3 regions of the Macrococcus equipercicus genome follow, and region 2 is predicted to be linked to each of the others. Evidence: riboswitches for the same ligand, from Rfam matches in the RefSeq annotation. Region 2 holds a riboswitch; each other region holds the start of a gene.

Region 1 (3,571 bases), 890 kb from region 2:
CCATCGACGCATCAGCTGCGTGATAGAACTTCACCTGTGAAATCACACTTGTGCAGTCTAGTTCCATCATCCGCCGGTTCATCTGCCCAATGAGCGGCAGCAGTTCTGCCATAGTGCCTTCTATCGTTGTTTCAAGTGGTGACACGAAATAAGGCAGCCCTGACGCGTCGATAACAGCGATCGCTGCGTCGACATACGGGATGACATCCTCCCCGCCCGGTGTCTTTGGAATGATCTGAATGCTCATTAATGTATCAGCCATGTCTATTCCTCCACGAATTTGTTAGTATAAGCTTGTTCCGGGTTGAAATCTTTCGTGATGACTTTATTCTTCTTCATGAACTCCCCGAAGTTTTTCCAGACAGCGGCATCCTGCATGCCCCAGCTTGAAGCATCGGCTTGGTATTTGTCTTTCAAGTACTGCTGGCTTTGTTCTACGAGTTCGCGTTTATCTTTCAGTTCCGGCGCTTCTTTGATTAAGATGTCAGCACTTTTCTTCGGCTCTTTGATCGCATATTCATAACCTTCTTTAACCGACTGCATGAACGCTCTGACCGTCTTGCTGTCTGATTTGATGTACTTCTCATTGGCGATGAATAACGGCGTATAGTAATCGAGGTTTTTATCATAGTCGATCAAATACTGCATGTTCACTTTCTCACCGCGTGTCTCAGCTTCAATACCTGTCCAGCCGTAGAACACCCAGGCGAAGTCGATATTCTTCTTGGAAGCCGTGAAGAAATCTGTGTCACCGATATTGACGATTTTCACATTTTTTGAGTCCGCCCGCTCTTTTTTCATGATCGCGTTGATAAACGGCTCCTCTATCGGTGCACCGAAGCCGCCGTAAGTTTTTCCTTCATAGTCTTTCGGCGACTTGATGTTTTTATCGGCAAGGCTCATGAAGCCGCTCGTATTATGCTGGATGATCGCGCCGATGGACTTGACCGGTACGCCTTCTGTGCGCTCCTGTGTCAATATTTCCTGTGAGCTGATACCGAACTGCGCTTTACCTGCCGCCACCAGCTGATCCGCTGTGACATCACCCGGTGTTTTAATGGTCACATCAAGACCGTGCTTCTTGAAATAACCCTTCGCCTCTGCGACATAGATTCCTGTATGGTTCGTGTTCGGTGTCCAGTCGAGCATCAATGTCACTTGCTTCAGTTCCTTACTGTTACTTTCCTCTTTCTTGTCCGCCGTCTGACTGCCGCACGCTGCCAGCAGCAAGCAGGACGACCCGATGATCAATGCCTTCTTCACAATTTTTCCTCCAATAAAAAACACACAACCTCAAGAAGGGTTGTGTGCAAAGACACTTCCCTCCGCCAGCATTAACTAGATCAGGTCGATAAGGGTTTAGGACGTATCCAGTCTCAGCACTCAAGTGCTCCCCCAGTGTTTTTTCTATATTTCACTCATGTGATTACTTAAATTGTAACATAAGTTCGTTGAAATCTTCTTCTTTTATTTCGATATTTTCTTTGACAAGTGACGGGCTGTAACCGTCAATCTGGTCAGCGTAGCTTTTTGTCACAGTGTCCTGATAGACAATACCTGTCACTAAACCATCATGCGCCATCACAGTGGACAGGGCAAGTGCCTTATTTGACGGGTCATAGCCGTCAATCGTGCTGAGCTTCGTAATATTCTCTTTGAACCAGTCGTATGTGTTCACTTTGTTGTAGGTCACACATGGCGAGAAGACATTGATGAATGAGAAGCCTTTATGCTGTATACCCGCTTCAATGATGGCTGTCAGCTCTTTAATGTCTGACGAGAAGCTCTGAGCGATGAATGTCGCCCCGCTTGTCAACGCCAGCTGCAGCGGTGATACGTTCTGCTCGATAGCACCGTGCGGCGTCGTCTTAGTGACAAATCCCGGCGCTGAGCTCGGAGACGTCTGACCTTTCGTCAAGCCGTAGATCTGGTTATCCATCACGATATACGTGATATCGATGTTTCGGCGCAGCGCATGCACTGTATGCCCCATACCAATCGCGAAACCATCACCGTCACCACCGGAAGCGATGACTGTCAGCTCCTGGTTCGCCATCTTAACGCCCTGCGCAAGCGGCAGCGCACGGCCGTGAATAGAGTGGAAGCCATATGAGTTCACGTAGCCTGACAAACGACCGGAACAGCCGATACCTGTAATGATCGCCAGGTTCTCAGGTTCGAGACCCGCGCCCGCTGCCGCTTTCTGGATTGCAGCCTGCACGGAGAAGTCACCGCAGCCTGGGCACCAGTTAGGTTTTACGTCATTTCTAAAATCTTTGAATGTAGCCATTTATAATAACTCCTTTGCAGTCACAACAGAATTGATCTGTCCTTCAATTTCGTGCGGCAAAATAGGTGTGCCATCGTATTTCACGAAGCTGTGAATTTTATTTTGATGATTCACGTTCATCTTGATGATCTGTGCCAGTTGTCCCTGATAGTTGTTCTCAGCGACGATGACACGTTTCGCTTTATCGAATGCCTGCTGCACTTCTGCTGTCGGGAATGGATGCAGCTGCTTGATGTGCAGGTGGTTCACAGATGCATCCACGCGGTCCATCGCTTCTTCGATGGCACCGTATGTTGAAATAAAGCCGATGACAAGCACGTCCGCCGCTTCAAATCCACCGGTTTCAACGACCGGCTCTGAAATTTTTAAGTTCGCGATTTTTTCCATCCGTTTTTTCATCTGCTTAATGCGGTTGACAGGACTTTCAGACGGTTTGCCGTCTTCTGCATGTTCCACGCCGGTAACATGATGAATGCCGTTTTTAACGCCGGGAACCGTTCTCGGCGACACGCCTGACGCTGTCACTTCATAACGCTTGAAGTAGTCTTTGTTTTCGCGCTCAGGTACTTCTGTGACCAGGTTACCGCGCTCTATTTTAATGCGGCTGTAGTCAAGTTCAGGCACGGTCTGCTTACCGAGTGATAACTGCAGGTCGCTTAAAATAATGACCGGACACTGGTACTGTTCCGCCAGGTTGAATGCTTCCACTGTTGTATAGAAGGCATCTTCTGCGGTAGTCGGTGCCACAACAATCTTCGGAATATCACCGTGCGTACCGTAGATCATCTGCATCAAGTCTGACTGCTCCTGCTTCGTCGGCAGTCCAGTAGATGGGCCGCCGCGCATCGTGTTGATGACGACAAACGGCTGCTCTGTCATACCGCTCAAGCCGATCGCTTCCATCATCAGTGATAAGCCGGGACCTGCTGACGCCGTGAATGATCTGACCCCCGCATAGTTGACACCGATCGCCATGACCGCCGCTGCAATCTCGTCTTCCGTCTGGATGACTGTACCGTTAAACTTCGGCAGCTTGTCAATCATGTATTCCATGATTTCAGAAGCCGGCGTAATCGGATAGGCTGCCATAAAGCGTGCACCGCCTGCAATAGCACCGAGTGAGATCGCTTCGTTGCCGATCATGAACAGATGGCCGTTCTCACCGCTCTCTTCAAGATTGAACATATCGCCAATCTCACTGCCGTATTTCACCATTTCCTCAACGCCGAGCTGAAGCGCCTGTTTATTAAGCGCAACGATTTTGTCGCCTTTTTTCTTGAA
Region 2 (3,571 bases):
ATAAACCAAAAGACGAAAATGCACAGACCGTCGATTTTCTGCATTGCAAGGCATTCAATAAAACAGCTTCAAATATTATGCAGTACTGCAAAAAAGGTTCGACGGTCTGTATTACAGGGCAGATCCACAGCAACAAATATCAGAAGGCCGGAGAAGAGAAACCGCAGTACTTTACAGAAATAGTCGTCGAGAATATTAAATTCCTGCCGAACTTCGGTGTCATTAAAACCGGCGATATACTCCCGCAGACACCTGATGAAATATGGGATGAACTGTCAGACGCTGAAAAGACTCATGCCATTATGATAGCCAAAGAATCAATCGTCAAGCAGTTCATCAGTGAACAGTCAGAGCCGCTTAACACTGAACCTGTAAAAGCTGAGACACATGCTGTGATCAGTGAAGAGGAGAGCAGGAAGTTCATGGAGCAGCTGGATGCTATCGGCGACGAAGCTCATTCAGAGCAGCAACAAGAATCATCTTCTCAAGAACCTGTTACTGCTTAACCGCACTTTCATTACTCACACCCACAACTACCTCTTCAGTCGTGCTGTCTGGAGGGGTATTTATATTGATATCATTCTGTAATATTTACGTAATTTAAAACTATAACTTATCATATGGCTGTAACCATAGCATTTCTATTACGTGATAAAGTATTAGTCATATAATACTAAAGGCGGAGGAGCATGATGAGAAAGATAGCAGTCGTTGCTGCGGCCGTTGTAATCTCCAGCATCATTACAATGACTCAGGCAGAAGCTGAAATGAACAACCATGAACACAGCCAGTCATTATGGGTGATCGCTGACAAATATGATACAACGATAACAAACATGAAAAAAGCCTACCGAGAGAAATCGGCTGTCATCCATTGTGATGAATCAGTGGACGGCTTATTGATGAAAACAGAAGCGTTCCAGCAGAGCGCCAAATAAAAGCTGACGATTGTATGAGCTGCCATCGATTGTCCATTCTATTGCTAAATAACCAGGAGATGACAACAAGTATTAATCTTTAGATTGGTACTTTTTTCCTGTAACATTACAGAAAGATAACATTGAATTTGATAATTTTATGCAAAAATAGTGTTTAATTCATGACTCTAAAGCGTTTTAAAACTATTTTAAATGAAAAAAGTAAAATATTTCTATTTGTAATGCTGCTGTAATAAAGACCCGTATCTTTTATTTGTCTGTAACCTATGAAATATTATTATCTGTTATATTATTAGCAGAGTATTAAATGCCTAGGAGGAAAAACAAATTATGAAAAAATTATTAGCCGTTACAACAGCAGTAGCTGTTTCAGGATCTTTCGCTGCAACTGCAGATGCAGCTGAACACACAGTTCAATCTGGTGATACGTTATGGAGTATCTCTAAAAACTACGGTACATCAGTAGACGCTATTAAAGCTGAAAACGGATTAAGATCAAATCTTATCTTACCTAACCAAGTGTTAAAAGTTAATGAAGAATCAAATCATACAGCTACAACGACATATAAAATTGTTTACGGCGATACACTAGGAAAAATCGCTGCTAAATTCAACGTGACTGTTGCTCAATTAAAAGCATGGAACAATTTATCATCTGATTTAATCATCGCTGGTAAATCATTAAACGTTGCAGGTTCAGCTCAAGCAGCACCAGCAGTCGTTCAAGCAGCTCCAACAGCTCCTAAAAGAGTATACACAGCACCTCAAGTAGAATATAAAGCACCAGTACAGCAGGCACCAGTACAGCAGGCACCAGTACAGCAGGCACCAGTACAACAGGCACCAGTACAACAGGCACCAGTACAGCAGGCACCTGTTCAACAAACTACACAAACAACTCAATCAACACAAACAACTCAATCAACACAAACAACTACTGCAACAACACAAACAGCAGCTTCAGGCAGCGGCTTAAACTGGGCAGCAATGGCAGCTTGTGAATCAGGCGGCAGAGCGAACGTAGTAGATGCATCAGGCACTTACCACGGTTTATACCAGTTCGATGTACGAACTTGGCGTTCAGTAGGCGGCTCAGGTCTTCCGTCACAAGCATCAGCAGCTGAGCAGACTAAACGTGCACAAATTCTTTACAGCCAACGTGGTTCTCAGCCATGGCCGGTATGCGGTGCCCGCTTATAGGCATCACTCAAAGTCATCCTTCACGGATGGCTTTTTTTATTTGCTTTTTACGCTTATGTCCGCTATCCTTGAACTAATCAAATAACCTATTGACTGCTGGGGGTGCCGTAACGGCTGAGATGACTTCGTCAAACCCTTTTACCTGATCTAGATAATACTAGCGTAGGAAAGCGTCCTTCTTATGAGGCCTTTTTCTGCGGAAAATAGGTTTTTTTAATTTTAAGGAGGATATTTAATGTTTACAGATGAACTGAAGAAGCAGGCAGACCCGATTATTGAAGCGATTTATAACGACGATTTTATTCAAGGGATTATTAGAGGCGATATTAATAAAGATGCTATCCGTCATTATTTGAAGGCGGATCACTTGTATTTAAACGAATTCGCTAAAATTTACAGCCTGCTGATTGCTAAGCTTAACGACCGTGAAGGCATCAACTTCCTGCTCGGTCAGATTGACTTTGTGCTGAATGGTGAAATTGCGGCTCATCAGACAATGGCTGATTATGTCGGAGAAGATTACGACGTTATTATTAAAGACGGTGAGTGGTATCCGTCAAGCGACCACTATATTAAACATATGTATTACAATGCCTTCCGCTATGATGATGCGAGCTTCACGATATGCGCCATGGCGCCATGTCCATATGTCTACCAGCAGCTGGCGCTGAAAATAGCAGCGCGTCATGACTTAACAGGTAATCCGCTGAAGCCGTGGGTTGATTTCTATACGGTCAACATGGATGAACTCATGAATCATCTGGACCGCTGGGTCAATAATTTCGCTGAACAGGCGACTGAATATGAACGCGATATATTACGCCGTAATTTTCTGGAAAGCTGTGTGCATGAGCGACGCTTCTTCAATATGGCGGCAACGCAGGAGGAGTGGATATTCCATGCTGAAAACAGCACTATCAATAGCGGGAACTGATCCGACGGGCGGCGCCGGAACGACCGTCGACCTTAAAGTATTTCAGTCGCGCGGCGTATACGGTATGAGCGTCGTGACAAGTATCGTCGCGCAGAACACAACAGGTGTGCAGCAAGTATTCGATCAGCCGCTTGAAGTCGTTGAAGCGCAGCTGAACAGTGTCTACAGCGATATCGTGCCGGATGCGGTGAAGACCGGCATGCTGGCATCAAGCGATGTCATGGATGTCGTCAGACCGTACATTTTGAAACATCGTATCCCTTACGTCATCGATCCGGTGATGGTCGCTAAAAGCGGTGACGACCTGCTCGATGAAGCGGGTAAAACGGCCGTGCGCTATAAGCTGCTGGACCTTGCGACGGTCGCGACACCAAACTTACCGGAACTTGAACGTATTCTTCAGATGACCATCGAAACGAAAGAAGATATCGATAAGGCCGGCAAAATGTTCGTCAATGAAATCGGTGCGCAGTCGGTCGTCATTAAAGGCGGTCATATG
Region 3 (3,571 bases), 650 kb from region 2:
GCGGTTATGATTCTGCGGGTATCGCAGTGCGTAACGGCGAAGATGTCCGTGTGTACAAAGAAAAAGGACGTATCGCTGAACTGCGTAAAGTCGTTGATTCATCATTTGAGACATCAACAGGTATCGGTCATACACGCTGGGCGACGCACGGCGTACCTAACCATACAAACTCTCACCCGCACCAATCGGAATCAGAGCGTTTCACTTTAGTTCATAACGGCGTGATCGAGAACTACGAACAGCTGAAAAAAGAATACTTATCAGATGTGACATTCAAGTCAGACACTGATACAGAGATTATTGTTCAATTAGTGGAGTACTTCTCTAAGCAAGGTCAGACTACAGAAGAAGCATTTACTGCTGTGCTTAAATTGCTGCATGGTTCATATGCACTCGGGTTACTTGACAAAGAAAATCCGGACGTCATCTATGTCGCTAAAAACAAATCACCGTTACTCGTCGGTTTAGGTGAAGGCTTCAACGTCATCGCATCAGACGCGATGGCAATGCTGCAAGTGACTGACACTTATGTTGAGCTTGTAGACGGTGAAATTGTCTTAGTCTCAAAAGACAGCGTGACGATTAAAGACCTTGACGGTAACGTGATTGAACGTGCGCCTTACAAAGCCGAGATCGATGCATCTGATATCGAAAAAGGCACTTATGCACACTATATGTTAAAAGAAATTCACGAACAGCCGGGCGTGATGCGTAAAATCATCCAGGAATATCAGGATGACAACGGTGAATTAAAAGTAGATGCTGATATCATTCAGGCAGTGCGTAAAGCTGACCGCGTCTATATTATTGCATGCGGTACATCTTACAATGCCGGTCTTGTCGGCAAAGAATACCTTGAGAAATGGGCAGGCGTTCCGACAGAAGTGCATGTAGCGAGCGAATTCGTCTACAACATGCCGTTATTGTCAGAGCAACCATTGTTCATCTTCATCTCACAGTCAGGTGAAACAGCGGACAGCCGTGCCGTGCTCGTCGCGATCAAAGAATTAGGTCACACAGCGCTGACAATCACCAACGTGCCGGGCTCTACATTATCTCGTGAAGCTTCTTATACATTGATTCTGCATGCCGGCCCTGAGATTGCTGTGGCGTCAACAAAAGCTTACACAGCTCAGATTGCCGTACTTGCGATTCTGTCTCAAGTTGTTGCTAAAGATGCAGGCATTACAACAGACATCGACTTATTACCTGAACTTGCAAAAGTGACTGCAGCGATCACGACTGTTGTCGACGATGCACCACGCATGGAAGAGATCGCGCGTGACTTCTTAGCGACGACTCGTAACGCATTCTTCATCGGCCGTACAATGGACTACTATGTCGGCGTCGAAGGATCATTGAAACTGAAAGAAATTTCTTACATCCAGGCAGAAGGATTTGCCGGCGGAGAACTGAAGCACGGAACAATCGCGCTGATAGAAGAAGGCACACCTGTCATCGCGCTTGCGACGCAGGAAGCGGTCAACTTATCTATCCGCGGTAACGTCAAAGAAGTGGTGGCACGCGGGGCGAACCCATGTATCATCACGATGAGCGGCCTTGAGCAGGACGGTGACACTTATGTCCTGCCGGCTGTTCATGAAATGCTGGCACCACTTGTCTCTGTTGTGACGACGCAATTAATTGCGTACTACGCAGCGCTGCACAGAGACTGCGATGTTGATAAACCGCGTAACTTAGCGAAATCTGTCACAGTCGAATAATCATGAACCTCGCTCACTGTATGAGCGGGGTTTTATTGCCGGGCACTTGACAGAAAGCAAGGTTGACAAGCCATTCTTTTACAGTTACAGTGAGATTAACAAATAAATAACGAAAAGCACTAGGGGTGTTATTAACTGAGACGAGCGCAGCTCGAACCCTTCGAACCTGATCTAGTTGATGCTAGCGTAGGAAAGTGCATGCTTATATAAGTATGTCTTTTTGGCGCCATCTTCTGTTGAAGGTGGTGTTTTTTTGTGGAGGAGACTAACATGGCACGAGCAAAAAAAGGTTTAACACTGTCAGACATCTTGGTGACAGTACTCATTTCAGTGATTTTTGCAGTCATTTACAACTTATGGTGGGGGTTTTACGAAGCATTGAAGCCGCTTGGTCTTCATATTGAGCAGCTGTCATACGGCATGTGGTTCATTGCAGCGGTCGTCGCTTATTTAATTATTCCGAAGATGGGGATTGCATTGTTAGCTGAGTTTGCTGCAGGCGCCGGTGAAACAATCGCGATGGGTAAGTTCGATATTCCGACGTTTGTCTTTGCGTTACTGCAAGGTCTCGCGTGTGAAATTGTTTTTGCTGTCTTCCGCTATAAGTCGCGCCATGTCATGGTTGCTGTGCTTGCCGGATTAGCGGCAGCCATTATCAGTCTGCCGATTGATTACTTCTACGGCTATATGTCAGACGTTGCCGGCTGGAACGTACTGCTCTTCGTCATCTTCCGGTTGATCAGTGGGATTGTGCTTGCAGGTATTGTCCCTTATCTCCTCGTCAAGGCACTGGATGAGACCGGAGTGACCAAGTTATTCAGACCGGCGTCAAAAGAAGACTATGACGCCCTGTAAGTTATCGGTCCATAACTTGCGGTTGAAATATCCGGGCGGTGAACGCAAAATATTCGACGGCTTATCGCTCGATATTAAGGCCAAGGAAAAAGTGTTGATTCTCGGCCAGTCAGGCAGCGGCAAGAGCACACTGCTGAACGTGCTGAGTGGTGTCGTGCCTGAGCTGATTGAACTGCCGATGAAATACGACAGGCTCGCCATCGATGCTTCGCCGGCAATCATCTTCCAGGATCCGGACAGCCAGTTCTGTATGCCGAAAGTATATGAGGAACTCGCGTTTATACTTGAGAATCAGCAGGTGGCTGGAGCGGCGATGGACAGCCGCATCGAACAGGCGCTGCAGACTGTCGGTCTGAATGTTGACAAGCATCAGTCAATCAATCAGCTGAGCGGCGGCATGAAGCAGAAACTCGCTATCGCCGGCACGCTGCTGCAAGGTGCAGATACATTATTTCTCGATGAGCCGACTGCGATGCTTGATGCACAATCGACTGCAGCGTTATGGCAGCAGATCATCACATTATGGGAGGATCAGACCGTAGTCATTGTTGAACATAAGGTCGAACATATTTGGCAGCACGTAGACCGTATCCTCCTCATGGACCAGAACGGTGCAATAATAGAGGACAGCACACCGGATGATATTTCAGCGCGCTGTACATCGCTGCTTGATGACTTCGGCGTATGGCATCCTGGTGCATGGAGTCACGCGCCGGAACCGTACGATTATAGCAGCGGTGCCGCACTATTTGAATTTGACGGCGCCGTGAAACGCAGGCGGAACACTCTTTATACCGCTTCACTCGATATTGCTTCGGGTGAGTGGATTACCATCACCGGTAAGAACGGCGCAGGGAAGACGACACTGCTTGAATCCATCATGCAGCTGATTCCTTATGACGGTGCAATGTATTACCTGGGAAATCGTCTGAAGAAATTAAGGACAGCGGCGCAGTATTTCTATCTTGTCTATCAGAACCCGGAGCTGCAGT

The links. A riboswitch is a leader RNA that binds a small molecule or an ion and turns the genes downstream of it on or off. The one in region 2 is predicted to bind thiamine pyrophosphate.
Region 1: linked by a shared signal. The riboswitch ahead of KFV11_RS04985 (ABC transporter substrate-binding protein) and the one ahead of tenA (thiaminase II) in region 2 are both predicted to bind thiamine pyrophosphate.
Region 3: linked by a shared signal. The riboswitch ahead of KFV11_RS02080 (ECF transporter S component) and the one ahead of tenA (thiaminase II) in region 2 are both predicted to bind thiamine pyrophosphate.

Annotation. Positions count from the first base shown of each region.
Region 1 is NZ_CP073809.1:977,564-981,134, reverse strand. Features, by position in the region: gene KFV11_RS04990 (thiamine-binding protein) at 1-262, opposite strand, end outside; gene KFV11_RS04985 (ABC transporter substrate-binding protein) at 265-1,263, opposite strand; TPP riboswitch at 1,304-1,407, opposite strand; gene KFV11_RS04980 (2-oxoacid:ferredoxin oxidoreductase subunit beta) at 1,427-2,290, opposite strand; gene KFV11_RS04975 (2-oxoacid:acceptor oxidoreductase subunit alpha) at 2,291-3,571, opposite strand, start outside.
Region 2 is NZ_CP073809.1:1,868,371-1,871,941, reverse strand. Features, by position in the region: gene KFV11_RS09950 (single-stranded DNA-binding protein) at 1-506, shown strand, start outside; gene KFV11_RS09945 (hypothetical protein) at 693-938, shown strand; gene KFV11_RS11720 (LysM peptidoglycan-binding domain-containing protein) at 1,269-2,138, shown strand; TPP riboswitch at 2,227-2,324, shown strand; gene tenA (thiaminase II) at 2,374-3,072, shown strand; gene thiD (bifunctional hydroxymethylpyrimidine kinase/phosphomethylpyrimidine kinase) at 3,038-3,571, shown strand, end outside.
Region 3 is NZ_CP073809.1:381,701-385,271, forward strand. Features, by position in the region: gene glmS (glutamine--fructose-6-phosphate transaminase (isomerizing)) at 1-1,724, shown strand, start outside; TPP riboswitch at 1,836-1,934, shown strand; gene KFV11_RS02080 (ECF transporter S component) at 1,995-2,579, shown strand; gene KFV11_RS02085 (ABC transporter ATP-binding protein) at 2,566-3,571, shown strand, end outside.